Regions from separate parts of the Salinivibrio sp. MA351 genome, predicted to be linked through region 2. Evidence: predicted binding sites of a transcription regulator. Region 2 holds the regulator's gene; each other region holds the start of a gene.

Region 1 (10,976 bases), on a different contig from region 2:
CACACCGGAATCGATTGTCGATGTGGTCGGCAGCCACACGGCCCACTTCCTCAAGCCAATGTTGGAGCGATAATGACGTTAGTGCTGCCGCCTAGTCGTGTCATACGCAAGCCGTTGACGGTGCCCTTTTTGGTGACCTTAACGGTATTGTGGCTGATTTGTCTGCCTCTTTACTCGGTTGCTCTGCCGCTGGTAGGCATACGTCACCCGGCGGCGGCGCTATCATTACTCACCTTGGCATTTGCGCTTGGGTTCGCCAGTTTGGAGGTTATCCGTCAACACACATGGCGAGCCACTCGGCTGACCGGCACATTGGCACTTGCGACCTGCTTGGCGATGATGCCCTATTTTTATCCGCAGGCACTGGGCCACAATAGTGGCTATGCGCTCATCGTTTTAGCGCTAAGCTTTGGCTTTTTCTCAGCCCTACAGCAGTTTATTTTTAATCACGCCCAACGACAAAAACTACTGGCCGTCTTATTGTTGGCCTCCTGGTTAGCGGTATTGTCGGTATTAGGGAACCAGCCTCCGCCGGGCATGGCACCCTTTATGTTTGATCAATGGGTCCCTCACCTCCCTCCAGCCGTGACTCACACCTTATTGTTAACCGGAGTCACGCTCGCCGCCTACATTTTGGCCAGAGAGCCCAGTGGTCGATATCGCCACCCGGTTAGCCAAGGCTTACTCGCGTTAACACCGCTCGTGTTGATTCCGATATTGGCGATGCAAGAGCAACCCTTACTGTTGCTATTCGCCCTGTGTGCGATTGGCTTACAACAAGTGTATTTAGCCCGGTTTGCCTCGCGACGCCAGCATCGTATGTGGATGATCGCTATCTCGGCAGGGGCATTTTTGGCGGTATTTGGTCTCAGTGGTCAAGACAACTGGCACTGGCTCACCGCCGACGATCAGCGCGCACTTATGCTGGCGTGGCAGCAATGGCAAATGACGCCATTTTTTGGAGTGGGCATGGGCAATGGTCAGTCAACGTTGCTATTACTGTCTGCCTCACAACCGAATCATTCCGGCCCGGTGACCTTACCCAGTGCTTTAATCCTGTGGCTCCTTGAAGGGGGGCTCGTTGTCGCCTGCGGCTATCTTGTGGTGTTGGCCGCGCTAACACTTCGTATTCTACGTGCACCGTCAGGAACACGTAGAATATTGATCGCCTTAGTATTGCCACCACTGACCGGCCTGATGATTTATCCAGCCAGTGGCACACAGTGGTTTAACGGGGTATTGTTATTGATTTGGTTATATTGGTTAGACAACTTAACCAGTCGATATCGTCGTTATCCCGTGTTTTCACACCGTTATAGTCAGCGTGTCGCGAGCCGTAGTGTGATCATGGCGCTGGTGCTCGTCACCTTACTGAGCTTGTCATCCGTTTACCTCGCCAATCGCTATCTGCGTGATTCCTTATTAAGTTCGCAGCGTTTTACCTTGTATCAGCAACACCCATGGTGGCAGCAAAAACTGCACCGCGCGCAACAAGACCGTCACTTTCAAGCGAATTTGGCGCACTTATCTGACGTAGCACGCCACCAGCACTTGGATGATTTACTGCGTCAAGTCGCGCAACGCCCACGCTTTTCGGGCTATCAGCATGCGTATCAGGTTGCGTTACAAATTGGTGATCAGCAACGCGCACGCGATATTCAACAAGAAGCGCGCTATTTATACCCGCAAGCAAGCAAAGTATGGACCACTCGCCATACCTTGCCCGATACCTTAACGCCTTAACGTAACGCGTTTTCTAACGCTTTCAGACACAGCGCCACATTCTCATGCCGTGCCCCGTAGCCCATTAAGCCAATGCGCCACGCTTTACCGGCGAGATCGCCTAAGCCGGCACCAATTTCGAGGTTATAGGTCGTGAGCAGGTGCTGACGTACTGCCGCATCGTCCACACCATCCGGAATAGTGACCGCGTTAAGCTGCGGCAAACGGTAAGGCTGATCAACCACAAAAGTGATACCGAGCTCATCCAGCCCTGCTTTGAGGTGTTGATGCATGTCTTGATGACGTTGCCATGCATGCTCAAGCCCTTCTTGATAGAGCCGCAATAACGACTCATGCAAGGCATACAAACTATTGACCGGCGCGGTATGGTGATAGCTGCGTTTCCCTTCTCCGCTCCAATAACCAAGCACCAGGCTTTGATCGAGAAACCAACTTTGTACCTTGTGGGTTCGCGATTGCATTTTAGCCACAGCACGCGGTGAGAAGGTGACAGGCGATAAGCCAGGGACACATGACAAACATTTTTGGCTACCGGAATACACGGCATCGAGCTGCCACTCATCGACTTTCAATGGCACGCCACCGAGTGAAGTCACGGCGTCGACAATGGTTAAGCAACCGTGCTCCCGCGCCAATCTCGCCAGTGTTTGCGCATCCGAACAAGCGCCGGTTGAGGTTTCAGCATGGACAAACGCAAGCGTGCTGGCATCCGGATGGGCTTTTAACGCAGCCTCAACTTTTTCTGGACTAACAGGCGCACCCCAGGCATCGTCGACCATCACTGCTGTCGCGCCGCAACGCTCGACATTTTCCCGCATACGATCGCCAAACACACCATTGCGACAGACAATCACTTTTTCACCCGGTTCAACTAAGTTGACAAAGCAAGCTTCCATCCCGGCACTGCCTGGTGCCGAAATCGCCAGGGTAAAAGGGTTGTCGGTTTGAAACGCATATTGAAGCAGTTGTTTGACTTCATCCATCATCGCGATAAACAAAGGGTCAAGATGTCCGACAGTCGGACGGCTGAGTGCCTGTAGCACCGCAGGATAAATATCAGAGGGGCCCGGGCCCATTAACGTGCGAGCCACGGGCTGAAAAGATTGAATCTCGGAAATTGAACGTGCCATAACCTTTCCTTGTTGTTGGTACACACAGATGACCGTTATAGCATATTTTTTCGCCATATCCCTATTGCCTGGCACGTGAACTGTGTGATCGCTGGACAATTTTGCCAAGGCACTGATCGTGACCAAAAGGCAGTTGACACCCTGTCATCTCGCCCGTAATGTAAATGCTGTTCACGGGATAACCAACCCGGGACTGAACATGCAGAAGAGGTGCATTTCTCAGGCAGTTATCATGCGGAGCCCCACTCCAAGGTATGATAATCAGGGGAGACAATGCCGAGGTGGCGTAAGCTTGGGGGCGAAACGCTGCCGGCCTAGGAGGCTGAATCCTTCAGGCTGTCACTTGTCATCCCTACAGGAAGACAGGTGGAGCGCTTCTGGCAGTCCATGCCTGCCGTTTGCTCTTCCTTCTTTTTTGCGGTCCCTACCGCGGTCACGATGTGACTTCTGATGTTCCCCATAATGAATTGATTAAGACCCATTTGTATGATGAGAGGGGAAAAGGACGTGAACCCATTACCACCGATTTCGGTCGCTAAGTTTGGCGGGACGAGCGTTGGCACTATCGATGCCATGCAACAAAGCGCTGATGTTATCGAGCAAAACCCACATACCCGCTTTGTGGTGATCAGTGCGTGCGCAGGCGTCACCAATCACTTGGTTGCACTGGCACAAGGGATCAACGACCCACAAGTCCGTCAAGACAAACTGGTTGCCATCACCGCTATCCATCAAGCGATATTAAACGCGCTTCCCGCTTGCCAGGACACGCAAACAGCAGTCGATGACTGGCACCAAACGATTGCCGACTATGCAAATACCGCAGCATCTGCTCCCAGTACAGCGTTAACGGATGCGTTGGTCGCTTGTGGTGAGCTCATCTCAACCTATATTTTTACTCACTTGCTCAATAGCCGAGGCATGGCCACGGTGAGGGCCGATGCGCGAGCGTTATTGCGCACCGATAGTCACTTCGGCTGTGCCCAACCGGATCGACAACAAACCAAGATACAGTGCCAGAACCAATTACTCCCCCGCTTAGCGACGCATTTAGTGGTCACGCAAGGGTTTATCGGTGCTGATGCGAACGGGCACACCACCACCTTAGGCCGTGGCGGTAGTGACTACAGTGCCGCGTTATTCGCCGAGGCGATCGGAGCAGAAAGTTTGGCCATCTGGACCGATGTCCCCGGGATTTATACCACCGATCCACGAGTGACTGATCGTGCTCGTCCGATTAGTGAAATTAGCTTTAGCGAAGCTTCGGAAATGGCTACCTTTGGTGCCAAGATCCTCCATCCATCGACGTTAGTGCCCGCGGTACGCCAGCATATCCCGGTATTTGTCGGCGCGGCGAGAGCCCCCGAACAAGGCGGTACCTGGATCCGTGAGCAAGCGCACTCAGCGCCGCTGTTTCGTGCCGTGGCCCTCAGGCGCAACCAGACCATGGTGACACTGACCAGCTTAAACATGTTTCATGCTTGTGGTTTTTTGGCCAAGGTGTTTGAGATCTTAGCGCGCTTTGAAATCTCAGTTGATTTAATCACGACCTCGGAGGTCAGTGTCTCTCTAACGCTGGATCAAACCCATACCCAGGGTGACGCACCACAGCTGCCGGAGGCTGCCATCGCCGAGCTCACGCAGTTATGTCAGGTAGAGATCTGTGCGAATCTAGCGGTTGTTGCGCTGATCGGTAACGAGATGAATCACACACCGGGCGCGACAGCGCCGGTATTTAGTGCGCTAGCCCAATATAAACTGCGCATGATTTGCTATGGTGCCAGCAATCACAATATCTGTGTGGTGGTCGACGATCACGACGCGACCCATGTCGTACAGCGGTTACACGCTGACTTATTTGAGTAAAAAAAGGCCAGCACATGTGATGTGCTGGTCTTTTTTCATTAGGCGTTTAAGTTTGGCCCGAGCCATTTTTCCGCGTCTTTGCTGCTCCACTCTTTGCGCGCCGCATAACTGTCACGTTGATCATCTTGAATCTTCGCCACCGCAAAGTAGCGTGATTCAGGATGTGAGAAGTACCACCCCGACACAGATGCGCCTGGCCACATGGCATAGCTTTCGGTGAGTGTCATGCCCGTATGCGCTTCTACCGAGAGCAACTGCCAAATTTTTCCTTTCTCGCTGTGCTCAGGGCAGGCAGCATAACCCGGAGCCGGCCGGATCCCTTGGTATTGCTCCCGGATCAAGGCATCGTTATCGAGCGTCTCATTAGGCGCATAGCCCCACAATGAGATCCGAATTTGCTGGTGCAGGTATTCTGCAAAGGCTTCTGCTAATCGATCGGCGACCGCTTGGATCATGATCGCGTTGTAATCATCCCCTGCAACTTTATAACTTTCCGCCAAGGCATACTCGCCAATGCCGCCTGTCACCGCAAACGCACCAATCCAATCAGGCTGACCACTGCTCTTCGGCGCGATAAAGTCCGACAAGCAATAATTGGCGCCACGTGGCTTTTTGGTTTGCTGACGTAAATGGTTCAGTACCGTGCCCACCGTTTGCCGTGATGCGTCGATATACACCTCGATATCATCCTCAAAGCTATTGGCAGGAAAGACGCCACACACTCCTTTTGCGGCGATCAAGCCTTCGTGCTCAAACCGGTCGAGCCAACCATTAGCGTCTTCATACAAACGGCGAGCTTCTTCACCCACCAGCTCGTGGTCTAAAATCGCCGGGAATTTGCCGCTCAGGGACCAGGTCATAAAGAAAGGGGTCCAATCGATATACTGACGTAATGTCGCTATCGAGACATCATCGTAAACATGGACGCCCGGCCTCGCCGGCTGGGGCGGCGTGTAATGGGCCCAATCGGTTTGCCATTTGTTTGCCCTTGCCGCGTCCAGGGTGACAGGCGGAGTGCGGGGTGTCTTGCGTTGGTGCTGCTCTCGTACTGAAACATACTCTTTTTGTAAGCGCGCCACAAAGTCTGAACATTGAGCCGGCGATAATAGCGATGCACAAACGCCAACGGCACGTGACGCATTCGACACATACACCACAGGAGCCTGGTAGTGCTGCTCTATTTTCACCGCGGTATGCGCTTTGGACGTCGTCGCACCACCAATCAACAGCGGAATATCAAACCCTTGCCGTTCCATTTCTTTGGCGACATTCACCATTTCATCCAATGACGGCGTGATAAGGCCTGACAAACCAATAATGTCGACTTGCTCCTCGCGCGCCACTGACAGGATTTTATCGGTCGGCACCATCACGCCGAGATCAATAATCTCGAAGTTATTGCATTGCAGCACTACGCCGACAATGTTTTTGCCAATGTCATGCACGTCGCCTTTTACCGTGGCAAGTAAGATCTTGCCATTGGTCTGCCCTTGTTGCTTTTCAGCGTTGATGTAAGGTTCAAGATAGGCCACGGCTTGTTTCATCACCCGCGCCGACTTCACCACTTGCGGCAGGAACATCTTACCTTCGCCAAATAAGTCTCCCACCACATTCATGCCCGCCATTAGTGGGCCTTCTATCACTTCCAACGGTTTACTCGCCGCCGCTCGAGCTAGCTCAGTATCTTCAACAATAAATTCGGTAATGCCTTTAACCAGTGCATGTTCAAGCCGTTTATCCACTGGCCAACTGCGCCACTCCGCGGTTTCTGCCACTTCGTTTTCACCGCGGTCGCGGTAGCTGTCCGCCAACGCCAGTAAACGTTCCGTGGCACCATCGTCTTTGTTAAGCACCACATCTTCCACCGCCACACGCAGCGATTCAGGCAAATCATCATAAATGGCTAACTGGCCAGCATTGACGATGCCCATGTCCATACCGTTTTTAATGCAATGGTAGAGAAACACCGCATGGATCGCCTCACGCACTGGGTTGTTTCCGCGAAACGAAAAAGACACGTTAGACACGCCACCTGAAATCATGGCATGCGGCAGGGTTTGTTTGATATCTGCGACCGCGTTGATGAAGTCGACCGCGTAGTTATTATGCTCATCAATGCCGGTGGCCACCGCGAAGATATTAGGATCAAAGATAATGTCTTCCGGCGGGAAGCCGACTTGGTCAACCAGCAGGTGATACGCGCGCGTGCAAATCTCGACTTTACGTTCACGTGTATCAGCCTGGCCTTGCTCATCAAACGCCATCACAATCACAGCGGCACCGTATCGACGGACTAAGTGGGCTTGTTGAATAAACGCGGCTTCCCCCTCTTTAAGAGAAATTGAGTTCACAATCCCTTTACCTTGGATACACTTCAGTCCGGCTTCAATGATCTCCCACTTTGAGGAGTCAATCATCACAGGTACCCGAGCAATATCGGGCTCAGCCGCACACAGATTGAGAAAACGTACCATGGCTTGCTGTGCATCCAACATGCCCTCATCCATATTGATATCGATGATTTGCGCCCCGTTTTCCACTTGCTGCAACGCCACCTCAAGCGCTTCGTCGTATTGTTCTTCGACGATTAAACGCTTAAAACGCGCCGACCCAGTGACATTGGTGCGCTCCCCCACGTTCACGAACAGGCTTTCAGCATTAATAGTCAGCGGTTCGAGCCCTGATAGTCGACATGCCACAGACTGAGAGGGGCGCGCACGGGGGGCATGTTTCGCCACCACTTCGCTGATCGCTTGAATATGCTCGGGTGTGGTACCACAGCACCCACCCACCAGGTTAATAAAGCCAGAAGCGGCCCATTCGTCGATATGTTTTGCCATGTCTTCAGGCGAGAGATCATATTCGCCAAACGCATTGGGTAAACCGGCATTGGGATGAACCGAAACAAATCCTTCGCAGATCTCACTGAGCTCTTTGACGTACTGACGCAATTCGGCTGGCCCCAGCGCACAGTTCAAACCAAAAGAAAGCGGTTCGACGTGGCGTAAAGAGTGATAAAACGCCGCGGTGGTTTGCCCAGAGAGCGTACGACCAGACGCATCGGTGATGGTGCCAGAGATCATAATGGGTAAGCGCACACCTCGGGCATCAAAGACTTTTTCAACAGCAAAGGCACAGGCTTTCGCGTTCAAGGTATCAAAGATGGTTTCCAACATGATGAGATCAACACCACCATCCATCAACGCCGCAGTGGACTCCGCATACCCCTCAACCAATTGATCAAAGGTGACATTACGAAAGCCAGGATCGTTCACATCTGGAGAGATAGAGCAAGTGCGATTCGTGGGTCCGAGAACCCCAGCAACAAAGCGTGGTTTTTCTGGGGTTTTCGCCGTCCAGTGGTCAGCCACGTCGCGAGCAAGACGCGCAGCAGCTAAATTTATCTCCGCACTGATGGCCTGCATGTCGTAATCGGCCATGGCTATCTGGGTCGCGTTGAACGTATTGGTTTCTATGATGTCCGCGCCCGCGGCCAGATAGTCGCTGTGTAACGCTGCTATTTTTTCAGGCTGCGTCAGTACCAAAAGGTCATTGTTACCTTTCACATCACAATGCCAGTCTTTAAAGCGTGCGCCGCGGTAATCGGCTTCGCCGAGTCCTAAGCCTTGGATCATGGTGCCCATACCGCCATCGATCACCAAAATACACTTAGAGAGACGCTGTGTTAATCGATCCATTCTTACCCCGTGATATCACCATCCTGATTGCGATAGTTTTATCCTACCACAGCCATTTTGGAAATCTAGACGTCTATAAATATCGATTAATTTTGATCTATTTCAATTCAGCTGTTCGTTTTGAGTGCAATTTCTATTAATATTTTGTAACTCTTTCATTCCTCGTCGTACTAGGAAGCTGCATGTCTACCTACGCAATCCTCAGTTTCATGGCTGCTGCTGCCATCTTTATCGCCTTTATTAATAGTAAAATCAGCCGAGTACAAACGACTATCGCGATCACTGCAAGCTCTCTACTCCTTTCTCTTTTGATCGTGATCGCTGGTCAATACCAAGCCATTCCGTTAAAGGCGATGGCGGAGCAAATATTGACCGATATCCACTTTGATGCCTTTTTACTCAAAGGCGTACTCGGTTTCCTTTTATTCGCGGGCGGTATTGGTGTCAAGCTTCCCCATTTCTCTGACCAAAAATGGGAAATCACCACCCTCGTCCTCGGCGGCCTGTTGGTCTCTGTCTCGCTGGTTGGTGCCGGTATTTGGGGCGTCTTCCAACTGATCGGCATTCCTTTTGATTTTATCTATTGTTTATTGTTTGGGGCGCTGATTTCTCCAACCGATCCCATCGCGGTGTTGGCCATTGTTAAGCGGCTACAGGCACCCAGGCGGATCACCACCCAAATCGAGGGAGAGTCACTGTTTAACGACGGGGTCGGGATTGTTATTTTCGTGACGCTTTTTACCTTGGCGTTTGGCGACAGCGAGCCGACACTCGGTGGTACGATGGCATTGTTCTTACAAGAAGCTATCGGTGGGATTTTATACGGTCTGATATTGGGTTACCTGTTTCACCGTTTGATCTGCGCGACCAATGACCATTCCATGGAACTGCTACTGACATTGGCTATTCCTAGCGCGGGGTATGTGCTCGCCGATATGTTGCATGTTTCCGGGCCACTGGCGATGGTAGTATCTGGCATTATGATCGGTAACTGGACTCGCTTTATTGGCTTCTCCAAAGAGAGTGAGGATCATCTGGACCATTTTTGGGAATTGGTCGATGAGTTTTTGAATAGCTTACTGTTCTTATTGATCGGGGTCAGCCTGTTACAGATTAGCTTCCACAAGGAAGACTGGATCATTATGGCCGCAGTTGTACCCGTTGTACTGTTCGCCCGTTATCTCAGTGTGAAAGCCTGCTATTTCGGCTTCAATCGCTTTCGTCAATACAACCCTTGGGCCGTTCGTATTTTGAGTTGGGGAGGCCTAAGAGGTGGCTTAGCCCTTGCCATGGCCATGGCAGTGCCGGCTGGTGTGATGGTCGTCCCTGAGAAGAATATCGACGTCCGTGAACTGATTTTAATCATGACTTATGCGGTGGTGGTTTTCTCTATTCTCGTACAAGGATCGACCATGACAGGAATGGTTGATAAAGCCAATGCCGCTCAAGAGAAAATCGATAATCCCCGTGTATAAACACTCTTTCTCAACAAGGCGCCAATTAGGCGCCTTTTTGCTATTCGTCGAGCGTAAAGTTAGATTGTGAAAATTCAGCCAGATTAAACGGCGTCAGCTGATAGACACAATAGTTCAACCAATTGGCAAAGAGTAAGTGCCCATGACTCCGCCAACTCACATAGGGGGGTTGAGACGGATCATCATCAGGATAATAGTTAATCGGGACAACAGGCTCCATCCCTTCTTCAAGATCGCGATGGTATTCATGATGCAGCGTATGTGAGTCATATTCGGGATGACCTGTCACAAACACATTACGTTTATCCTTGGTCGCCGCCAAGTAAGTGCCCGCTTGTGCTGAGGTGGCGAGAATATCGAGATCCGTGTGTTCGTCAAGAAAGCTTGGCGAAAAGTCAGCGTACCGCGAGTGAGGGGCGAGAAAGCTATCATCAAACCCCCGCAATAAAGGATGCGTAGCCAGTGCTTCATTTACCTGGTGCTGATAGACGCCAGATAACTTCTCTTTGCGCGTTTTTTTGGGTAAATCGTAAAGAAGCTTTAAACCCGCTTGAGCCGCCCAGCAAACGTAAAGGGTAGATGTAACATGCTGATGCGCCCAATTCATCACATCTTGCAAATGCTCCCAGTAAATCACATCTTCAAACTGCACCAAGCCTAATGGTGCCCCGGTGACGATAAGACCATCAAAGTTGCGTTCACGCACGGCTTCAAACTGGCGATAGAAGGTGTCTAAGTGTTCCGTTGGCGTGTTTTTACTGGGTCGGTTATCAATGCGTAAAAGCTCGACATCAACCTGTAAAGGGCTATTAGAGAGCAAGCGCATAAATTGCGTCTCGGTTTCAATTTTTTTGGGCATTAAGTTGAGTAACAACACCTTCAATGGGCGAATGTTTTGGCTCACCGCACGCGTCTGCGACATAACGAAAATGTTTTCTCGACGCAAAATATTGGTGGCGGGGAGCTGATCCGGGATTTTTATCGGCATCACTGCCTCCTGAAGATTTAAGATGTTTAGACGTCCAGATATCTAATAACATACCCCAGTGACCCATGAAGCTCAA
Region 2 (10,976 bases):
AGACCTTGATACTGTTTGTGCATCCACTGTGGGACACGCACATGCGTCATTTGCGCAAACCGAGAAGCCTGCTTAAAGTTGGAGACGGGCAAAATCCCCGGCACAATCTCGACATCAATCCCCGCCGCCACACAGCGGTCACGAAAACGTAGGTAGCTTTCCACATCAAAGAAAAACTGGGTAATGGCACGACTGGCACCGGCATCGACTTTCCGTTTCAGATTAATGAGGTCCGCTTGCGCACTTTTCGCTTCCGGGTGCACTTCAGGATAAGCGGCGACAGAAATATCAAAGTCATGTTCTTCTTTGAGCAACCGCACCAAGTCCGCCGCATACATAGTCGGCTTTTTCTCCGGCGACGGTAAGTCTCCGCGCAAAGCCACAATGTCACGAATACCATTTTGCCAGTAGTCACGGGCAATATGGCGCAGCTCATCTTCAGTGGCATCGATACAGGTTAGATGGGGCGCCGCCGCGACCCCCGTTTGATCATGAATACTTTTCACGATGTCATGGGTGCGATCACGCTCACCAGAATTGGCGCCATAAGTCACTGACATAAACTTAGGTTTAAGCCCTTTGAGGCGATGCACGGAATTCCAGAGGGTTTCTTCCATACTGGGCGTGCTGGGCGGAAAAAACTCAAATGAGACGTTAATATCACCGTCTAAGTCGGCAATATTCTGATTAAGTGCATCAATGTGGCCTGCGTGCGTATAGCTCATACCCTCTCCCTGCAACCGGTTTTATTCGCGATGATGTGCGTTTTTGGTTTATACGTTTAGACGTCCATATGTCTAAATGTTGTCGTTATCTGGGTGAAATGTCAACGATCTCAGCCATGAAAAGAACTCATAGTATTATGAAGATAGTCAACATGCAGGAAGCCACCGAGAGCAGCAGCCAAAAGCGCGTCATATAACGTGATCTTCAGATAAAAAAAAGCTGTCTTATGTGGAGTAAGACAGCTTTCACGTTTGCGAAGATCACGTTTACTAAAAGGACATTAGTGAAGACGCCCAATTAAGCGATTCAGATCAGATTGTATCGCCCCAGCAGTGACATCCCGCCCCGCCCCCGGTCCGCGGATCACTAATGGATTTTCACGATACCATTGGCTTTCAATCGCAAACACATTATCACAGGGCAGTAGATGCGCCAGCGGATGCTCACTCGGTAAGGTTTCTAAGCTCACCTGCGCATTACCATTGGCTTCTAGACGCGCCACATAGCGCAACACGGCGCGATCTTGCTGCGCTTTTTCCAATCGCTCCTGTAAACACGCATCCATTTGATGGGCGTTATCGAGAAACGCATCTAACGACAAAGATTGCAGCGCTGGCGGTATCAGTGACTCAACCTTGACCTGCTCGGGCTCCAATGACAGGCCCGCCTCTCTTGCGAGAATCACTAATTTACGCACCACGTCGGCACCCGACAGATCGTCACGCGGATCAGGTTCAGTTAGCCCTTGCTGCCATGCCTGTTCAAGTAAAGCACTGAACGGGACCTCGCCGGTGAATTGCAAAAAAAGCCAGGATAACGTGCCGGAAAAGATCCCTGAGAGTGCGAGGATATGATCACCGCTTTCACGTAAGTCTTGAACCGCATAGTTAATCGGCAGCCCAGCGCCTACCGTGGCGTTATATAACCAATGGCGCCCCGTTTTTGCAAACGCATGTTGAATCGCATGGTATTGTTCGGCCGGTGCCGCGCCGGCTTCTTTGTTGGCGGAGATTAAATGAAAACCATGCTCGGCGAGACGCGGATAGAGAGCTGCCAGTGAGGTATTGGCAGTGACATCCAAAATCACCACATCATCATAAGGATGATTCAATAAGCGTGTTAACCATTCATCATCAAAGTATGGCGTGCCATTGTCATCAAAGTCATCCCTGATCTGCATTGGATCGATGCCAGCAAAATCTAACCATTGATTACGACTATCTACCACAGAAATCAGCGACACCTCCTTGCCATGGCGCTTTTCGAGGTGCGATTTTTGCTCGGCAAACAAGCTGAGCCAACGCGCGCCAATGTTTCCTTTTCCTACCAACACCAAGCCAATGCGACGTTGGGCTTGGAACAGCGCATCATGTAAGCTGGCCACAAGGGCAGGCGTATGCACCTGACGCAAAATCGCCACCATGCTCAGTCCAGATGCAGATTCACTGATAAACTCTACAGGCTGTGACTTCAGCTGCTGATAAAAACCATGACAGTGCACGGGATTATTGACCACGCCGGCTCCGACGGCAGCAACCATATTAAACCCTTCGCGCAGCTTCAACTCCGCGGATAGCCCGGCATCCTGGATCTGGGCCATGACCGAGGCCACGACCTCCGCCGTAAAGGCCAGTAAGATACGATACTGATCATCTTGATAATCCGTCGCCAGTGGTTGCACTTTCAGCTGAGAGAGGATACGGCTCAACTCTTGTTTAATTGCCTGAAAATCTTGCCCGCGGGCGACATCAAACTGCAATAGACACACATCATCCAAAGATGTAATGATTTTTGCCCCGCGTCCGGTAGCCAGTACACGCTCTATATGGGTCGAGCCACTGTCGGGGGCCTGGGTACAACGTAAGGTCAGATCGGTCGCACTTTGCGCCACTGGCTGTAAAGTACGGCTATGAAGCACGGGTGCCGCCAAGCGTGCCAATTCGCCTGCTTCATCCAATCGGATTAAGGGTAACAAGCAAGCATTCTCGACATGGCGTGGATCCGCACTGTATACACCGGCAACATCACTCCATATAGTCACGCGGCGGACCCCCGCTAACGCACCGAGTACCGTGGCCGAATAATCTGACCCGTTACGCCCCAAAAGCACGGTTTCCCCAGCTTGATTTTGCGCCATAAATCCCGTAATCACGACGTGAGATTGCGTGTGCTGAGAAAGTTGCTGCCGTAATAGTGGCCATGATGCGCCGCGATCGACCTCGGGTTGAGCCGCACGTTCCGCGCGTAAACAGTGGCGCGAGTCCAACATCACCGCCTGACGACACTGCTGATTAAGCAGCGCGGCTAATAAACGCGCCGACCAAACCTCTCCGAACCCTTGCACATCGGCTTGTACGCTGTCGCTCAGCGCTGTCTCCCCGAGCGACGCGAGCGTCGCGATGTCAGCAGATAAGGCATCAACCAACTGTTGTTTGTGATCACCGTTGATCAGATTTTCAATCAAGTCTTGCTGAAAGGCACGAACGCCTTGCAAGGTCTCATGCGCCAACCGGCCATCTTTGCCCAGTTGAGCGAGCCAAGCAATGAGCTGATTGGTCGTTTTCCCCGCCGCAGAGACCACAATTAAGTCGTGCGCCTTTGCATGCCCCGTCAGCACATCGACCACACGGCGATAACAATCTGGGCTCGCTAAACTGCTGCCACCAAATTTATGCAATTGGCGTTGTGATTCGGGGGCGGTGTCCATCGGTTGCGCGTGCATGGCGAGGTCTCTCTTGGTCTCAATAAATATCAATAAAGCGGCGTGCTATGACAGCAACACCTATAGCAATCGGTTTTACTGGTTAGCTAAATGGGCGAAGGCATGCGCCAAATCGGCCACTAAGTCTTCTGCGTCTTCTAGTCCAATAGAAAAACGCAACAACGTCGGGGTAATGCCAGCCTCGGCTTGCGCGTCATCACTCATCGCACGATGGGTCATTGACCCTGGATGCGTGACCAGACTTTCTACCCCGCCCAGCGACTCGGCAAGCGCAAATAAAGATAAGCCTTCAATAAAACGTGCGATCCCAGCGGAGTCCGTGTCCAGCTCGAGGCTGAGCATACTACCAAATCCAAACTGCTGACGGGCGGCAATCTCATGGCCTGGATGTGTCGCCAAACCGGGATAGTAGAGTTGCCGCACCGCAGGGACTGTTTGCAAATAGGTTAATACCGCTTGCGTATTTTGCTGATGTTGTTTAACCCGAGCGCCCAAGGTACGCAACCCTCGCAATGTCATATAACTGTCAAAGGCGTTGCCTGTCGCGCCCAAGCAGTTGCCCCACCACGCTAATGTTGCAGCCAATTCAGGCGTCTTCGCCACTACAGCGCCACCGACAATATCAGAGTGACCATTAATAAATTTAGTAGTGGAATGCACGATGATGTCCGCACCCAGTGAAAAAGGCTGTTGGAGTGCTGGCGATAAAAAGGTGTTATCGACCACCACCCATGCCCCCACTTGGTGGGCCTGTTGGCAGATTTTAGCAATATCGACCACACGCAATAGCGGATTAGAGGGTGTTTCAACTAACACCAGTTTCGGCTGTTTTGCCAGCGCAGCGGTTAACGCCTGGTGATCAGATTGATCGACAAAACTGACCTGCCAAATCCCTTGCTTGGCGCGTGACTCTAACAAGCGATAGGTACCACCATAACAGTCGTGCGGTGCAACAATATGATCCCCTGCATCCAGTAAAGACAACACCAAGTTAATGGCTGCCATCCCACAGTTCGTCACCACGGCACCGGCTCCGCCCTCCAGTTCCGTTAACGCTTGCTCTAACTGAGCTCGAGTTGGATTGCCCCCACGGGCATAATCATAAGTGGGAACGTCGCCAAAAGCAGGAAAACGATAGTTGGTTGATAAATACAAAGGCGGCACAACCGCATGATGTTGCGTGTCAGTGCCAATTCCTGTTCGAACGGCAATGGTGTCGGTTTTTTTACCTGTCATGGTTCATCCTTGCTCTTGTTGCGCTGGCACGATTTACGTGATCCAGTCGTCATCATACTACCTTACCTCTGTACTTTTAGGACGTCAACACTTCTAGACGTCTAAACACCTTTGCATGTGGCGGTTAATATAGCTAAAATCTCCGCAGCATCATTCTGGGTATTCCATAATCAAGATAGGTGAGACATGGCGCAGTGGAACGGCGATTACATTAATCCGTATGCCGAACATGGTAAAAAGAAAGAGCAGGTAAAGAAGATCACCGTCTCTATCCCACTTAAAGTATTAAAAATTCTTACTGATGAGCGCACTCGCCGTCAGGTTCATAACCTGCGTCATGCGACCAACAGTGAGCTATTGTGTGAGGCATTTTTACATGCCTATACCGGGCAGCCTCTGCCAACCGATGACGACATCCGTAAGGATAAACCCGATAGCATTCCTGCCGAGGCACGTCGGATCATGGAAGAGTTAGGTATTGAGTTTGACGACAGTGAATACTAAACAAAAAAACCGCCATCGGCGGTTTTTTTATGGTAAGACACTGTTTTCTAATTACAACATGTTTTCTTTACAGCATGTTTTCTTTACAACATATAGTTGTCTGGCATCTCAATACGGGCTACGCCGGTTTCGACGGCCGCAAGCGCCACGGCACGTGCTACCTTGGGCAGTAAACGGGCATCCATCGGCTTGGGAATGATGTAATCCGGGCCAAAACTGAGTGAAGACAAGCCCGCGGCATCCAAGACAGATTGTGGTACAGGCTCTTTCGCCAAACCACGAATCGCTTCAACGGCGGCCAACTTCATCGCATCATTAATTTCACTGGCACGCACATCTAATGCTCCCCGGAAAATAAACGGAAAACACAAGACGTTATTCACCTGATTCGGGTAATCCGAACGCCCCGTTCCAATGATCAGATCATCCCGGACTTGGTGCGCAACCTCTGGGTTAATTTCAGGATCTGGGTTTGAGCAGGCAAACACGACAGGCTTATCAGCCATCAGTTTTAATGCCTCAGGCGAGAGCAAATCCGGGCCTGATACGCCAACAAAGAGATCCGCACCTTCAATCACATCTTCGAGGGTACGCTTATCCGTGTTATTGGCAAACAACTGCTTATACTTGTTAATGTCATCACGACGGGTGTGAATCACCCCTTTGCGATCCAGCATGTAAATCTTTTCGCGCTGGGCGCCACATTTAATCAATAGCTCCATACAGGCCACCGCAGCGGCACCCGCACCGAGACACACGATGGTGGCTTCACCAATATCTTTGCCTTGCAACTCGAGCGCGTTAAGCATCCCCGCAGCAGTGACAATCGCGGTACCATGTTGATCATCATGGAAGACAGGCACTTCACAGCGTTCAATCAGCTGCTTTTCGATCTCAAAACAATCTGGGGCTTTGATATCTTCAAGGTTGATACCGCCAAAGGTGTCAGCAATATTGGCTACGGTATCAACAAACTCATCGATGGTGCGGTGTTTAACTTCAATGTCGATCGAGTCCAAGCCGGCAAAACGCTTGAACAATAACGCTTTGCCTTCCATGACAGGCTTTGACGCCATCGGCCCTAAATTCCCTAACCCCAAAATCGCGGTGCCGTTTGAGATCACCGCAACCATATTGCCTTTACCGGTATAGCGATATACGGCATCCGCATCTTGGGCTATTTCACGCACAGGTTCAGCAACGCCTGGGCTGTAGGCGAGAGCAAGATCCGCCGCTGAATCAGCAGGCTTACTGAGTTCGACAGAGATTTTTCCGGGTGTAGGGTATGCATGATAATCCAGCGCTTGCTGGCGTTTATCGTCCGACATGTCATTTTCCTAGTTATTATCGTGAAGGGGTAACCAATACCGGCAGGGAAGGATGACCGATATTAGCCAGACACTCTACAAACCACACAGGAAAGGTTTGTATAAGGGTAAAGATGGTAACGCAGCGGGGAAACGTCCACCAGTACTAACGCCGTATTCGCGATGATGCTCGGACCTGTTGTCCGAATACTAGGACGATACGATCAAAAAAAGGGACGCTGATGCGTCCCTTCTCTATATTCGGTCAATAGCTGCTTATTTTTTGCTGCTAAGGGCACCGAAACGTTTCTTAAAGCGATCAACACGGCCACCAGCATCAAGGATACGCTGCTTACCGGTGTAGAATGGGTGACATTTGTCACACACGTCTAGGTTGATGTTTTTACCTAGGGTTGTGCTGAACGCAAATTCGTTACCGCAAGAGCATTTTGCTGTGACGGCTTTGTACTCTGGATGGATACCAGCTTTCATAGGGATAACCTCATTTTAAAGGCCGTGTCGCTCTCCCGATCCTAAGCCGGGCACCACACGTCGTTAACAAATATTTTCTAAGGCGCGCAATTCTAATCAAGCCCCCTCGGTTTCGCAACTTTTTTGTGCAATCACCACGCCGCGTCACCGTACAACAAGGCTTTGCCAACCGAAGGCGAACCGTTACACTGAGCCCCCTTCTGGTCAATAAGATGTTGTGATGGAACAGTTTGCTCAGGTGGCCCTACCGGTCCCGTTAGCGAAAACTTTTGATTACCGAATCGGTGAGAATCAACACCCCATCATCGGTGGGCGGGTAAAAGTGCCCTTTGGCCGCCAGCACAAGGTTGGCATTGTCACCGGCTTATCCGCAACCGCCAGTGTGGACGCGAGCCAACTCAAGGTGCTCGATGCCGTATTGGATACCCAACCGGTTTGGACGCCCGGCGTCTATCATTTACTCCACTGGGCAAGCCGCTTTTATCATCATCCGCTAGGGGATGCGATGGGCGCTGTGATGCCAACCCTGCTTCGAAAAGGACGCCCTGCGGCATTACAACAGCAAAAATGGTGGCAAATTACCGAGTCAGGACAAAACCAACCCCTCTCGGGCCTGAGCCGTGCCCCTAAACAAGCTCGGGTATTGCAGTTGCTCACACACGGCCCTGCCACCCATGCCGACTTGATCGAACAAGACATCGGCGCACCAGTGCTAAAAACCCTGGCCGAAAAAGGTTGGATAGCCCCCTACACACCACCGCTAAACGCTCAAGCCTGGCAACCGCATTTTGCCGTCACCGAAGACAAACCGGCACTCAACCATGAACAGGCGATGGCGGTTGCCACCATCAATGCCAATGACGGCTTTGCTTGTGCTTTACTCGAGGGGATCACCGGTTCAGGGAAGACAGAGGTCTACCTAAACGTGCTCGAACCTGTGCTTGCTCGCGGTGAACAAGCCTTAATTTTGGTACCAGAAATCGGCCTCACCCCACAAACCATTCGCCGGTTTGAGCGCCGCTTTCATGTCCCGGTAACCGTGATGCATTCAGGCTTAAATGATAACGATCGACTAAAAGCCTGGTTGGCCGCGCGCGAGAATCAAGCAGCAATCGTCATTGGTACACGGTCTGCCCTGTTCACGCCGATGGCTAATTTAGGCATCATCATTATTGACGAAGAGCATGACCCCTCGTATAAACAGCAAGATAGCTTTCGTTATCATGCCCGAGACTTAGCGGTTATGCGTGGTCATGAAGAAAAAGTGCCGGTAATACTCGGTTCTGCCACCCCCTCTTTGGAAAGCTTGTATAACGCAAAAACCGGTAAATATCAGTACCTCAAGCTGACTCAGCGTCCAGGAAATGCGGTGACCGCACGTCAGGGAATACTCGATATTAAGGGCCATTACCTCGACGCTGGATTATCCGCGCCGCTGATCGCCGAAATGCGCCAGCACCTGCAACAAGGTAATCAGGTCATGTTGTTTTTAAATCGCCGTGGCTATGCGCCCGCCATGATGTGCCATGAGTGTGGCTGGCTCGCGAATTGTCAACGTTGTGATGCTTACTACACCCTTCACCAGCAACAGCAAGAATTGCGTTGTCATCATTGTGGCCACCAAAAACCCGTTCCGCACCAGTGTCACGATTGTGGCTCCACCCAGTTAATCAGTGTCGGCGTGGGCACCGAGCAGCTTGAAAGCCAGTTGGGCGAGCTCTTTCCTGAGTATAAAACCGTGCGTATTGATCGCGACAATACCCGCCGTAAGGGCAGCTTGGAAACCTACCTTAATGGCATAGAAAAGGGCGAATATCAGATTCTACTGGGCACACAAATGCTCGCTAAGGGCCATCATTTTCCCAATGTCACCCTAGTGGCGTTAGTTGATGTCGACGGTGCCTTGTTTAGTAACGACTTTCGCGCGCCTGAACGGTTGGCGCAACTGATGGTGCAAGTCGCCGGCCGCGCCGGTCGCGCCAGCAAGCCAGGGACGGTGCTATTACAAACGCACCATCCCGAGCATAGCCTGATCCAATCGCTGGTGCACAAAGGCTATCAAGCCTTTGCGGAGTCGGCGCTCACTGAACGCCGCCAAGCTTGGCTTCCGCCCTATACGTTCTTAAGTTTATTTCGCGCCGAAGGCCATGAAGAAAACAGTGTGCAGCAGTTTTTACAACAAGTACGTCAAACGCTCGCTGCCTCCCCCATTCAACACGATGAAAGCCATATCATGGGCCCTATGCCCGCAGCGATGGCCAAACGCGCGGGCCGTTATCGCTGGCAATTATTAATCCAAGCCCCAAGTCGAAAAGTGATGCAGCAGTGGCTAACGGTGGCTCTTCCTGCAATTCATCAATTACTCCTTTCGCGCAAAGTACGTTGGTCTTTAGATGTCGAGCCGCAAGACCTTTCTTAATACTCCCTTGCCGTAAGTCGACACAAGTCACACTTTCATTGCAATAAGTGTTAGCTTGTCCGTGTTTAAATTGGACAAGCATAGGTAAAATAGGGCCGCAATTGGCTAAGAAAACAGGTCAGATGAGCTAATAACTGTTTGATCTCACAATATAGATAACAAGAGGACTGTCATTATGGCGACAATGAAGGACGTTGCCCACATTGCCGGTGTATCCACAGCAACGGTATCGCGCGCGCTGATGAACCCAGAGAAGGTGTCAGCCAGCACGCGTAAAAAAGTTGAACATGCTGTGGTTGAAGCTGGTTATTCCCCTAATTCACTTGCGCGTAACTTGCGTCGCAATGAATCAAAAACCATCGTCGCTATTGTACCGGACATTTGTGATCCCTACTTCAGTGAGATTATTCGCGGCATTGAAGAAGCCGCCATGGAGCATGGCTACCTGGTTCTACTGGGTGACAGTGCCCAGCAACACCACCGTGAAAATTCATTCGTCAATCTGGTGTTTACTAAACAAGCGGATGGCATGCTGCTGCTTGGCTCCGACGTCCCTTTTGATGTCAGCAAGCCTGAGCAAAAAAACTTACCGCCACTGGTCATGGCCTGTGAATATGCGCCCGATCTGGAATTACCGACGGTTCATATCGATAACCTTACCGCTGCCTTTGAAGCGGTTAATTATCTCACCCAAGTCGGCCATACTCGGATTGCTAACATTACCGGCGTGCCGGAGACAGCATTAACGCAGTTCCGCTCACAAGGGTATCAGCAAGCGTTACATCGAGCGGGGATCACCATCAATCCAGCGTATAGCGTCGTCGGTGACTTTAGTTTTGCCTCCGGAGCGCGTGCCATCACCAACTTGCTCTCACTGCCTGAGCCACCCACTGCGGTATTCTGTCACTGCGATGTCATGGCCGTCGGCGCGATGCAACAAGCGAAACGTTTAGGCATGCGGGTCCCGCAAGATATCTCCATTGTTGGCTTTGATGATATCCAATTCGCCGAGTATTGCGATCCACCACTCACGACCGTTTCGCAGCCTCGCTATGACATTGGCCGCCAAGCCATGTTGATGCTGCTAAACACGTTACAAGGACGAGAAGTGAACCCCGGCTCCCGGCTTTTGGACGCCAAGCTGGTGATCCGTGAGAGTGTCGCCCCTCCGTCTCGGTAGTAAGACTAGTCAGCACGGGCTCAAGCCAGTAATATGAGCCCTTTACTGGCTTCTTAATTTGATTATTTGCTGTGGCAACTCGTGATTACGTTAAACGTGGTAAAGCGCCGCGTAAAAAAAATACTCGCCGCCAACCGACCAAGACGCGGGCTGGATTCCCATTTAAATGGGCGCTGCTTGCTGTCGTCTTAGTGGGTGCGTTTGCTTATGGCCTGTATTGGTTGAGCAAAACCGATACACCGACACCCCCTTCTCCCCCCGTGTCTCACACGCAACCGGCCACGCAAAGCCAGGTAGAAAGTCTACCGAAAAAACCCAAAGAAAAGTGGAGTTACATCGAAGAGCTGGAGAGTAAAGAAGTGGAAGTGAAAGCCAAAGCGCTGCCACAAT
Region 3 (10,976 bases), on a different contig from region 2:
ACCATGGCATAAGGCTAACGTGGTCACGCCCAGAAAGTGGATATCGAGCCCCTCTTTGATCCCCGCCTGCAACGCCCAAAGCGCAAACAGCACCACCGCCGATGAAAACGCTAAATGCTGATAACCCACTTCCTGGCGCAGTTTAGGAAAAAACTCACGTGGATAGGTTCCATATAATACCCCTGCCCAGCCTAACCAACCTATCCATTGCCAACCACTGACATCAGCCCACTCAAACATAACGTCCCCTTCATGAACGATCTTTTACCCAATCCCTTACGCGGGTGAAAAACGTGCTACGGACATAGCTCAGATCAAGATTTCAGCGATAAAGAGCTGCTAATCTCTGTCCATACCCTCATCGTTTGATGAACGACTATTGTAACTTCGAGAGTTAAGAGGCCAACCGCAATGGATATGACCCCTGCACAACGTTTAATTTTATCTAACCAGTACCAGTTAATGTGCCACCTCGATCCCTCTAATGGCGAAAAGTACCGTCGCCTGCAAACCATCATTGAGCGCGGCTACGCGTTGCAAATGGCCGAGGTGATCAGCCAGTTTGAAGCACTCTGCGAAACCCAATGCCGCGAAGTGATTGATATCATGGAAATGCACCATGCGATGCAGGCCTCTTATCACCTCCTTGACGATACCAACCAAGCGGCATTATCGCCACGTCGCGTGCAGTTCTGGGGCTTCGACGCAGCAACCGAAGGGGCTTTGGTGCATTATGTGCGCTTTTTAGTCGATACTGAGGGGCTCTATCCGCAGTTTGATCAAGGGGAGCACTGCTTTAACAGTCAAATGCCAATGCGTGACAAATACCGTCGTATGCTCGACGTTTGGCGTCAGTGCCCGCGTCAATTTCACTTAAGCCTAACCGAGATCGAAAAGATCCTCGCCGCCTAGTGAAAGGGAAAAGGTAACAATGCAGCCGTCCTTGTGGGCGGCTTTTTGATTTCTCACGGCGCAAACTTGTCGAACGTCACACAAGCCCGTACCCTTAAGCGCATCAAAGACAAGACACAGACTCTGCCATGATTTATCGATGCCCGCTATGCCAACAGCCCCTGCAAGCCAAGCCACGTGGTGCTTATTGCGCTGCCAATCATCAATTTGATCGCGCCAAAGAGGGCTACCTCAACCTATTACCGGTGCAATTTAAACGCTCCAAAGATCCGGGCGACAATAAAGCCATGACTCAAGCCCGCCGCGCATTTTTAAACGCTGGCCATTATGCGCCCATGCGCCAAGCGATGATTGATGCCCTCACCCAGGCACTGAATGGCGAGCACCAGACGATCTTGGATGTGGGCTGTGGTGAAGGGTATTACACCCACGCCATCGCCGATCAGACAGCCGCACAACAGTGGTCTATTTATGGGCTGGATATCGCCAAAATCGCCGTGCGCTATGCCGCGAAATGGTATCCACAATGTCAGTTTTCGGTCGCCTCATCACAACGCTTGCCGTTTGCCGACAACAGCCTTGACGGTGTGGTGCGTATTTATGCGCCCTGCAATGGCGACGAGCTTGATCGTGTTATCAAGCCCGGTGGCGTTGTTGTCACCGTCACCCCAGGTCCACGTCATCTATTTCAGCTTAAGGCGGGTATCTATGATGAGGTCCGGTTACACGAAACGCCAGCAGAGGCCCTGCCCGGTTTCCAGCTTGAAAGTGAGCGCTCACTGCATTACCCGATGACATTAACAGGCGAGCAAGCCCTCACCCTGCTGCAGATGACACCGCTTGCCTGGCGCGCCTCCGATGAATGGCGTGAAACGTTAGCCAATGCCAACGGCTTTCACTGTGAAGCCGACTTTACCTTGCGTGTGTATCGTCATCACACAGAGATTGACTCGGCCAAAGGAGAAGCGTGATGCACACTTGCTCAACATGGACAAAAAAGGGCGTGATTGACCGCTTTTTGCAACTGCGCTTTTTGCCACTGCGTGCCACTCAGTGGCTATTGGCGGCCAGCTTAGTACTAAGCCCCGTCGGTGTCGCAGCGGCATCGCAACCGACATCGGCGTCTATTAATACCTTATTTGACTATCAGGTAACCACCGCCCAAGGGCAGTCACTTAGCTTGACTCAAGTGGCTGATAACGTCGAAAAAGCGGATATTGTTCTGATTGGTGAATGGCACAGCCATCCTGGGGTGCACCGTTTTCAAACCGAGTTGCTCAACCAGCTTGCCTCACGTCATTCTGTCGCGCTCTCCATGGAGCAATTCAGCCGTGATGCCCAGCCAGTGGTGAATCAATACCTTGCCGGCGACATTGGCGAAGACACGCTTAAGCGTCGAGCCAATGCATGGGACAACTACAATGGCAGCTATCGCCCGTTGATCGAGCTAGCTAAACAGCGTCAATTTGACGTGATTGCCGCTAACGCCCCTAAACGCATGGTTAGCTGTATTGGTCGACAAGGTTTGGCTTACTTAGATAAATTGCCGGACCAGCAGCGTCAGTGGTTTGCCGCGACGATTGATACCCAAGACTCACCGTATAAACGTCAGTTTAAAGCCAACATGCATCATGGTACTCCCACCCAAACCGACGATCAATTTGCCGCGCAACTCGCCTGGGATGCCACCATGGCAGAAAGCATGGTCGATTATCACGCCCGTCACCCTGATACCCAAATTGTCCACATCGCGGGCCGCTTTCATATTGCCGAAGGATTAGGAACGGCCGCACAATTAAAAGCGCGAAATCCCGACCTGACCATTGCACTGATCACCGCGGTGAGTGATCAAGCCAAGCTTGCCGACAACGCTAAGGATCTTCGCTTAAAGGTCATGCCTTTGCCCCAGCGCTGGCAGTCGATGGATGAAATGCGCGAAGCAGTCAGCCAAATGAAAGGGCAAGGCGCGCCGCAGTGTCGTTAAGCCACGCATCCATCACCGACCAATAAAAACGCCGACCCTGAGGTCGGCGTGTGTTTCCTGGGTGAGCGGCGCATTTCGGTTAGGTTAAAACCAGCGCTCTAGTGCTGCGCGATCCACTTTGAACGCCCGACTCAATGCTTGCGCTAGCTCTTTGTATCGCGGTTGGCTTTTTATCGGCTGCATCGCGTGCCCCTCACTGGTGATCTTTTGATGCAGTTCGCGATACCACCCCGCCAAAGCCGGCGGCAGCGGCGTATCACGGCGGCGTCCCAGCCACCACAGCCCCTGAAGCGGCAAGCTCAGCGCAAATAGCGCCACAATCACCGCTTGCGGCATGCCTTGTACATTGTTTGCTGCCATTTGAAGCAACACACTGATTGCGGCAATAGCAGGCATGACCTTGATCGCGAACCGCGTTATGGTGATCACACGATATTCAGGAAAAACCGGCGCTAATTCCTTTTTCATCGGCCATTCTTGCATGTATTTCTGACCGTCTTGCAGGCAGCGCCAGATTGATTTGTTCGTTGTCATACCTACCTCACTTGTTCAGTGTGACCGAAAGGGGCTGTCACTCAACTTTTACAATAAAAACTAAACAAATTGTTTAAAAACTTTAAAATTTAACCCATATCGCTCAAAAAATTTTTGTTATCTGGATCAAGTCCCGCTATCCTTAGCGCACTTTTATCATTGTTGCTCGGATTCGATTGTCTCGCAACCCAATCCGGTTGTACTCAATGGAGCGTTCACTTATCCAGGACGGATAACGATAATTCTTTCCCCGCGACAAGGCATGAGATAATTCTTTTTTGAAAAGGTAGTGTCTCAATTTGTCCACTATCCTTTTTATTCCATACACTCTGTCTCACGAAACATAGGTAGTCATACATGTCAAAGCTGGTTCTCGTACTCAATTGCGGAAGCTCCTCTTTGAAGTTCGCCATTGTCGACGCACAATCAGGCGATGAGCATCTTACCGGTCTTGCCGAATGCCTTAACCTTCCAGAAGCCCGCATTAAGTGGAAAATGGACGGTAAGCATGAAGCCCATCTGGGCAACGGCGCCGCGCACACTGAAGCCCTCACCTTCATTGTAGACACAATTCTGGCCTCGAAGCCTGAACTGGCCGAGAACTTGGGTGCTATCGGTCACCGCGTTGTTCATGGCGGTGAGCATTTTACCCAGTCAGCATTGATTACGGACGAGGTGCTCAAAGGGATCCACGATGCAGCGAGCTTCGCGCCATTGCACAACCCAGCACATATCGTTGGCATTGAGGCGGCGAAAAAAGCCTTCCCTGCGCTGAAAAATGTCGCTGTTTTCGATACCGCGTATCACCAAACCATGCCAGAAGAAGCTTATCTGTATGCGCTGCCTTATAATCTTTATAAAGAGCACGGCATTCGTCGCTACGGCATGCATGGTACCTCCCACTTCTTTATCGCCAACGCGGCCGCTGAGCAACTTGGCAAGCCTGTCGACGAAGTGAACATCATCAACTGCCACCTTGGTAACGGTGCGTCAGTATGTGCGATTAAAAACGGCAAATCGGTCGATACTTCAATGGGCATGACCCCATTGGAAGGCTTGGTAATGGGCACCCGCTCTGGTGACCTAGACCCAGCGATTATCTTCCACCTGCACGATGCACTCGGTTATAGCGTTGAGCAAATCAACACCATGCTCACCAAAGAGTCTGGCCTGCAAGGCTTGACCGAAGTGACCTCTGACTGCCGCTTTGTTGAAGATAACTACGGCGAGAAAGAAGAAGCAACACGTGCAATGAACGTGTTCTGCCACCGTCTTGCCAAGTATGTAGCCAGCTACACCGCGACCCTCGACGGCCGCCTGGACGCAATTGTCTTCACCGGCGGCATCGGTGAGAACTCAGGCCCAATCCGCGAATTGGTACTCGAGCGCCTAGCTCTGCTGGGTGTTGAGGTCGACAAAGAGCGCAACCTGAAAGCCCGCTTTGGCGGCGAAGGCGTGATCACTACCGACGCAAGCCGCGTGCCTGCGATGGTGATTTCAACCAACGAAGAGTTGGTGATTGCGCAAGACACTGCGCGCCTAACTGGCCTGTAAGACCATTTCCAACGGCTGATTCCACTCAGCCGTTTTTGTATTCGTGCCGGACCATCCGGCACGCCAACCAGATAGTAAGAGGAAGTCAACGTGTCCCGTACTATTATGCTAATTCCAATCGGCTCCGGCGTCGGCCTGACAAGTGTCAGCCTTGGCGTCATGCGAGCGATGGAGCGTAAAGGCGTCCGCGTCTCATTTTTTAAACCGATTGCTCAGCCACATCACGGTAGCGACACTGACGTCACCGATCTGACGACGGAAATCATTCACGCCAACAGTGATATGAGAGTCGCCGAATCGATGTCAATGAACCAAGCCGAAAACCTGCTGCGCTCGGATCAAGAAGATGTGCTGCTCGAAGAAGTGCTCGCGCGCTTTACTCGTGCCACTGAAAACGCAGAAGTTGCGCTCGTCGAAGGCTTGGTCACCACACATAACCACCCCTTCGCGAACCAGATCAACTACGAGATCGCCAAAACACTGGATGCAGAAATCGTGTTTGTGACCACCCCAGGCACTGACAACCCTGCCCAGCTTAAAGAGCGTATCGAGTTTGCCTGCACCAACTTTGGTGGCAGCAAAAACGGCAACATTTCAGGTGTGATCATCAACAAGCTTAACGCGCCTGTTGATGATGCAGGTCGCACGCGCCCTGACCTGTCAGAAATCTTTGACGAAGCGGACGGCGCACGTCCAACTAACGTTGAAGTGATGCAGATTTTCAACTCCAGCCCAATCCGTGTACTGGGTTGTGTGCCATGGAAAATCGACCTGATCGCGACCCGTGCTAGCGATATGGCCAAGCACTTGAACGCCACCATTATCAACGAAGGCGAAATTCACTCACGTCGCATCAAGAGCATTACCTTCTGTGCGCGTTCAATCCCTAATATGGTTGAACACTTCCGCCCAGGCTCCTTGCTCGTGACTTCGGCTGACCGCCCTGACGTGATCGTCGCCGCGTGTCTGGCTGCGATGAACGGCGTAGAAATCGGTGCCTTGTTGCTGACCGGTGGTTATGCCATCCCTGATCAGTTAAAAGCCCTGTGTGACCGCGCGTTTGAAACCGGCCTTCCGGTATTTACCACTGCAGGTAACACCTGGCAGACGTCGCTCAATCTGCAAAGCTTTAGCCTTGAAGTGCCGGCTGACGATAAAGCCCGTGTTGAGTTTGTGAACGACCACGTTGCTGGCCACATTGATGGCAACTGGATTGAATCACTCAGCTCAGGGTCGAACCGCGAACGTCGCCTCAGCCCACCCGCATTCCGTTATCAGCTGACCGAGTTTGCACGTCGAGCCGCTAAGCGCATTGTGCTACCCGAAGGTGACGAGCCACGCACCATCAAGGCCGCCGCTATCTGTGCCGAGCGTAAAATTGCCGAGTGTGTGCTTTTGGGTAACCCAGAAGAAATCAAACGCGTTGCCGATCAGCAAGGCGTGACCTTGGGCGCTGGCGTCGAAATTATCGATCCGGTAAAAGCACGCGATAAATACGTGGCACGCTTGGTCGAGCTGCGTAAGAGCAAAGGTATTACCGAGGTCATTGCCCAAGAGCACCTCGAAGATACCGTGGTACTGGGTACCATGATGCTAGAAGCGAACGAAGTGGATGGCCTGGTATCTGGCGCGGTTCACACCACCGCTAACACCATCCGTCCACCGCTGCAAATCATCAAAACCGCACCGAACGCTTCTTTGGTCTCATCAGTATTCTTTATGCTGCTGCCTGAGCAAGTGCTGGTATACGGTGACTGTGCGATTAACCCGGATCCAAATGCTGAACAACTGGCTGAAATCGCGATCCAATCTGCCGATTCTGCCGCGGCATTCGGTATTGAACCGCGCGTAGCGATGATCTCTTACTCGACCGGTAGCTCAGGCAAAGGGGCAGACGTGGATAAAGTCCGCGAAGCCACCCGTCTTGCCCAAGAGAAGCGTCCTGATCTGATCATCGATGGCCCGCTTCAGTACGACGCCGCTATCATGGAAAATGTCGCGAAATCAAAAGCGCCAGATTCGCCTGTTGCCGGTAAAGCCACCGTGTTCGTCTTCCCAGACTTGAACACAGGTAATACCACATACAAAGCGGTACAGCGTTCTGCCGAGTTGGTCTCTATCGGTCCAATGCTGCAAGGCATGCGTAAGCCAGTCAACGACCTGTCTCGCGGCGCCTTGGTAGACGATATTGTCTATACCGTGGCACTGACAGCGATTCAGGCTAAGCAAGCCGAAGACAACGGCCAAGCGTAACCCACGCTCAGCCCAGAAAGAGCAAAAGCCAGCACATGTTGCTGGCTTTTTTTTGCGTTTAACTTCACAACGTGACGCCCCAAAGCGATCTAGCATAGCCTTTCCATCCTTGTTTTGGAGTCGATGATGGCGATTGATTTTGATCCCCAGGCGTTTAGGCATGCCCTGCACCAATACCCTGAACTGTCGAATCACGAAGCGCAAAGTGCCCGCACCATTGCCGCCCAACTATGCGACTTTGGTCTCACCCCCCATACCGGCGCGGGCGGTCATGGTATTGTGGTAGACATTGCAGGTCGCGAGCCAGGGCCAACCACCTTGTTACGCGCCGATTTTGATGCGTTACCCATTCACGAACACACCCAACTTGATTATGCATCCTGTCACGATGGCATCATGCATGCCTGCGGTCACGATGGCCATGCTGCCGCCTTGCTTGCCGTCGCTGCCGAGCTATGCCAAACACCCCCTAAACAGGGGACTGTCATTCTCGCTTTTCAGCCGGCTGAAGAAACCGGCGAAGGCGCGGCACGTCTGTGTGCCAATCCGCTTTTAGCAACCCGCCACATCGACAATGTCTATGCCTTTCATAATCTGCCAGGCTTTGCCCAACATCAGATAGTGGTGCGCCCAAGTACCTTTGCCTGCGCCTCAACCGGCGTTGCGATTCGGTTGTACGGCAAAACCTCCCATGCCGCTTACCCAGAGCGCGGGGTCAGTCCGGCAAACGCCATGAGTGACGTGATGCGTATGCTCACACAGCTTCCTGACGCTTATCCTTCCACGTTCAGCTTAGTGACGCTAGTTCACGCCCAACTTGGCGACCCCGCGTTTGGCGTTGCGCCCGGCGAGGCCACCGTAATGGCGACCCTACGCAGCGACGACAACGCCACGTTTCATGCCATGCAAACCCGGTTAGTCGATCACGTAAACGCTATCGCCGACCGAGCAAAATTAACCGTGGATCTAAGTTGGCACGAGCCGTTTATTGCCGCCGAAAACAGCACAGCGCATAACCAAGTCGTGGTCAACGCGGCGCAATCGCTGGGGTTAGAGGTTCACTGGCTTAAGGAGCCCATGCGTTGGTCAGAAGATGTCGCCGAATTTCTTGCCCGCTGGCCCGGCGCATTATTTGGCATTGGCAGCGGCGAGCACCACCCACAGCTGCACAACCCTGACTATGACTTCCCGGATGCGATTTTAGCGACCGCCAAAGCACTATTTTGCAGAGTGATTACACACCATCACGGCCGTTAATTACCCCAACGCCAGCCAAAAGCCGACGCCGATCATCAAGGTGCCGGCGATTCGGTTCAGCAATTGCACATTACCCTTTTGCTGCAAAAACTGACGTAAGGTGCGCCCACCGCTGGCATACAACATTAAACAACTGAATTCCGTGCAAAGAATGATCAATACCAGCACGCTCAGCTGGCTGGGCAATGAGATCGCAGGGTTAATAAACGGCGGCAACAGTGAGATCATAAAGGCCCAGCCTTTCGGGTTGGCTATCGCAGTGACAAAACCTTGCGCCGCCAACGATAACGCAGAGATATCATTCGGCGCCGACGTCTCTTCCTTTGGGATTGCCATTTTGCCACGCGATCGCCACATTTGTACGCCGAGATACGCCAGATACGCGCCCCCCACATACTTAAACACTTGAAACACGCTAGGATAGTTCAGCATCACGGCCGCCACCCCTACCACTGACGCAATCGCCACAAGGCCGACGCCAATGAGCTCGCCCCACATCATATGTAGGCTACGCTTAACTCCGATAGTCATCCCCAGGGTCATGGATAGTGTCATACACATTCCCGGTGTGATTGACACAAAAAAGAAGGTGGGAATAAATAGCGTCAACATCGTGGTATCAATCAAGGCAGTTGGCATATCACTTAATCAGAACAAAGGGTTAGAAAGGCTATTAGTGAACACGCTTTAGTCGATGAGATCAAGCATGCTTGAGATCTCGTTGACTGGTTTATTTATAACCAACTGATTAGCCTTATTGCCATTTAGACGTCCAGAAGTAAAAATATCCATTGACTTCATTTTACCTAACTCATAGCATCAATAACCAGAACGACAGCAAGAGCGCGGGATAGACCGCTGAGTCAGTCGGCTGTGATCAAATTTATCGCCAAGGACATGTGATGATTGAGATATCCAAACTCAACAAGGTATTCGAACTCGGGGAGCGCCGAATTCATGCCCTTAACGACATCAACTTATTTATCCCGAAAGGAAAAGTATTTGGTGTGATCGGTGCCTCTGGTGCCGGCAAAAGTACGCTGATCCGAATGGTTAACCTGCTCGAGCGCCCGACCAGCGGTACGGTAAAGGTAGGAGGCGTTAACCTCACCGCGTTATCCAATCGCGATCTGACCCAAGCTCGCCGTCAAATCGGGATGATTTTCCAACACTTTAACCTACTGTCATCGCGATCGGTCTTCGACAACATCGCCCTACCGCTTGAACTGAGCGGCGCGAGCAGTGACGCGATCGAAACCCGAGTCACCGAGTTACTCGATTTAGTTGGTTTAGCCGATAAGCGTCATGTCTATCCGGCTAGCCTCAGTGGCGGACAAAAACAACGTGTCGCGATTGCCCGCGCACTGGCGCCAAGCCCAGATGTATTATTGTGTGATGAAGCCACTAGCGCACTGGATCCTGCTACGACACAATCGATTTTGTCACTGCTACAAACCATTAATGAAAAGCTCAACCTGACCATTTTATTGATCACCCACGAAATGGACGTGGTGAAGCGCATTTGTCACGACGTTGCCATTATTGGTGACGGTGAATTGGTCGAATCTGGCCCGGTGGGCGACATTTTCGCCCATCCGAAATCCGACTTAGCGAAACAATTTATCCGCTCAACCTTGGATTTATCGGTACCTTATGACTATGCCCAACGCTTAAAAGATACCTACTTTGACGGCAGCTACCCCTTGGTGCGCCTAGAATTTACCGGCGCTACCGTGGATGATCCATTGATCAGTCAAATATCAAGGCTGTTTGATATCGACATCAGCATTTTAAGCTCTGATATCGACTACGCTGGCGGCGTCAAATTCGGCTTATTACTGGCAGAGATTATGGGCCCGAAAAAAGCGGTCGAAGACGCCATCCACTATCTCAACCAGCACCATGTCAACACGGAGGTACTTGGCTATGTTGATTGATCAACTTATAAATTGGGTCAACGAAAACAACGCCCTGCTTAACTTGCTTGCCGAAGCTACAGGTCAAACCCTGTATATGGTCTTTGCCTCCGGCCTGATAGGCTTTGCCATTGGGATCCCATTAGGTGTAATGCTGCACGTCACCAAAAAAGGGGGGCTGCTAGCGCAACCCAAGTTTAACCAAGCGCTCGGCGCGGTGGTGAATATTGGTCGCTCGATCCCTTTTATTATCTTATTGGTTGCGATTATTCCCTTTACCCGCCTGCTCGTCGGCACCTCGATTGGAACAGCGGCAGCAATTGTCCCGCTGACAGTGGGCGCCATCCCTTTCGTTGCACGTCTGGTCGAAGCGGCGCTTTTAGAGCTGCCACCGGGACTAGAAGAAGCAGCCAAAGCCATGGGCGCTACCCCATTGCAAATTATCTATAAAGTACTCGTACCCGAAGCGCTACCTGGCATTATTAATGGCGCAACCATTACCTTGGTCACCCTCGTCAGCTACTCTGCTATGGCTGGAGCCGTGGGCGGTGGCGGCCTAGGCGATG

The links. The regulator MetJ, encoded in region 2, represses methionine synthesis genes. The targets are predictions, from matches to a motif close to TTAGACNTNTANANGTCTAA.
Region 1: a site for MetJ is predicted at 8,495-8,514, ahead of metH (methionine synthase). Genes of this name have one in related genera too.
Region 3: a site for MetJ is predicted at 9,259-9,278, ahead of metN (methionine ABC transporter ATP-binding protein MetN). Genes of this name have one in related genera too.

What each region holds. Positions count from the first base shown of each region.
Region 1 is NZ_MUFG01000001.1:281,289-292,264, forward strand. It holds gene uvrA (excinuclease ABC subunit UvrA) at 1-73, shown strand, start outside; gene BZG78_RS01320 (Wzy polymerase domain-containing protein) at 73-1,743, shown strand; gene BZG78_RS01325 (alanine--glyoxylate aminotransferase family protein) at 1,740-2,873, opposite strand; lysine riboswitch at 3,071-3,258, shown strand; gene lysC (lysine-sensitive aspartokinase 3) at 3,360-4,739, shown strand; gene metH (methionine synthase) at 4,778-8,437, opposite strand; gene BZG78_RS01340 (sodium:proton antiporter) at 8,620-9,912, shown strand; gene metA (homoserine O-succinyltransferase) at 9,953-10,900, opposite strand.
Region 2 is NZ_MUFG01000003.1:69,859-80,834, forward strand. It holds gene metF (methylenetetrahydrofolate reductase) at 1-725, opposite strand, end outside; gene BZG78_RS02815 (bifunctional aspartate kinase/homoserine dehydrogenase II) at 1,007-3,448, opposite strand; gene metB (cystathionine gamma-synthase) at 3,524-4,684, opposite strand; gene metJ (met regulon transcriptional regulator MetJ) at 4,871-5,188, shown strand; gene BZG78_RS02830 (malic enzyme-like NAD(P)-binding protein) at 5,272-6,516, opposite strand; gene rpmE (50S ribosomal protein L31) at 6,772-6,987, opposite strand; gene priA (primosomal protein N') at 7,205-9,406, shown strand; gene cytR (DNA-binding transcriptional regulator CytR) at 9,558-10,586, shown strand; gene BZG78_RS02850 (SPOR domain-containing protein) at 10,658-10,976, shown strand, end outside.
Region 3 is NZ_MUFG01000031.1:14,013-24,988, forward strand. It holds gene BZG78_RS13620 (energy-coupling factor ABC transporter permease) at 1-240, opposite strand, end outside; gene BZG78_RS13625 (YfbU family protein) at 412-912, shown strand; gene rlmA (23S rRNA (guanine(745)-N(1))-methyltransferase) at 1,041-1,883, shown strand; gene BZG78_RS13635 (ChaN family lipoprotein) at 1,883-2,896, shown strand; gene yfbV (terminus macrodomain insulation protein YfbV) at 2,981-3,430, opposite strand; gene BZG78_RS13645 (acetate kinase) at 3,788-4,984, shown strand; gene pta (phosphate acetyltransferase) at 5,090-7,237, shown strand; gene BZG78_RS13655 (amidohydrolase) at 7,361-8,494, shown strand; gene BZG78_RS13660 (LysE family translocator) at 8,495-9,133, opposite strand; gene metN (methionine ABC transporter ATP-binding protein MetN) at 9,397-10,431, shown strand; gene BZG78_RS13670 (methionine ABC transporter permease) at 10,421-10,976, shown strand, end outside.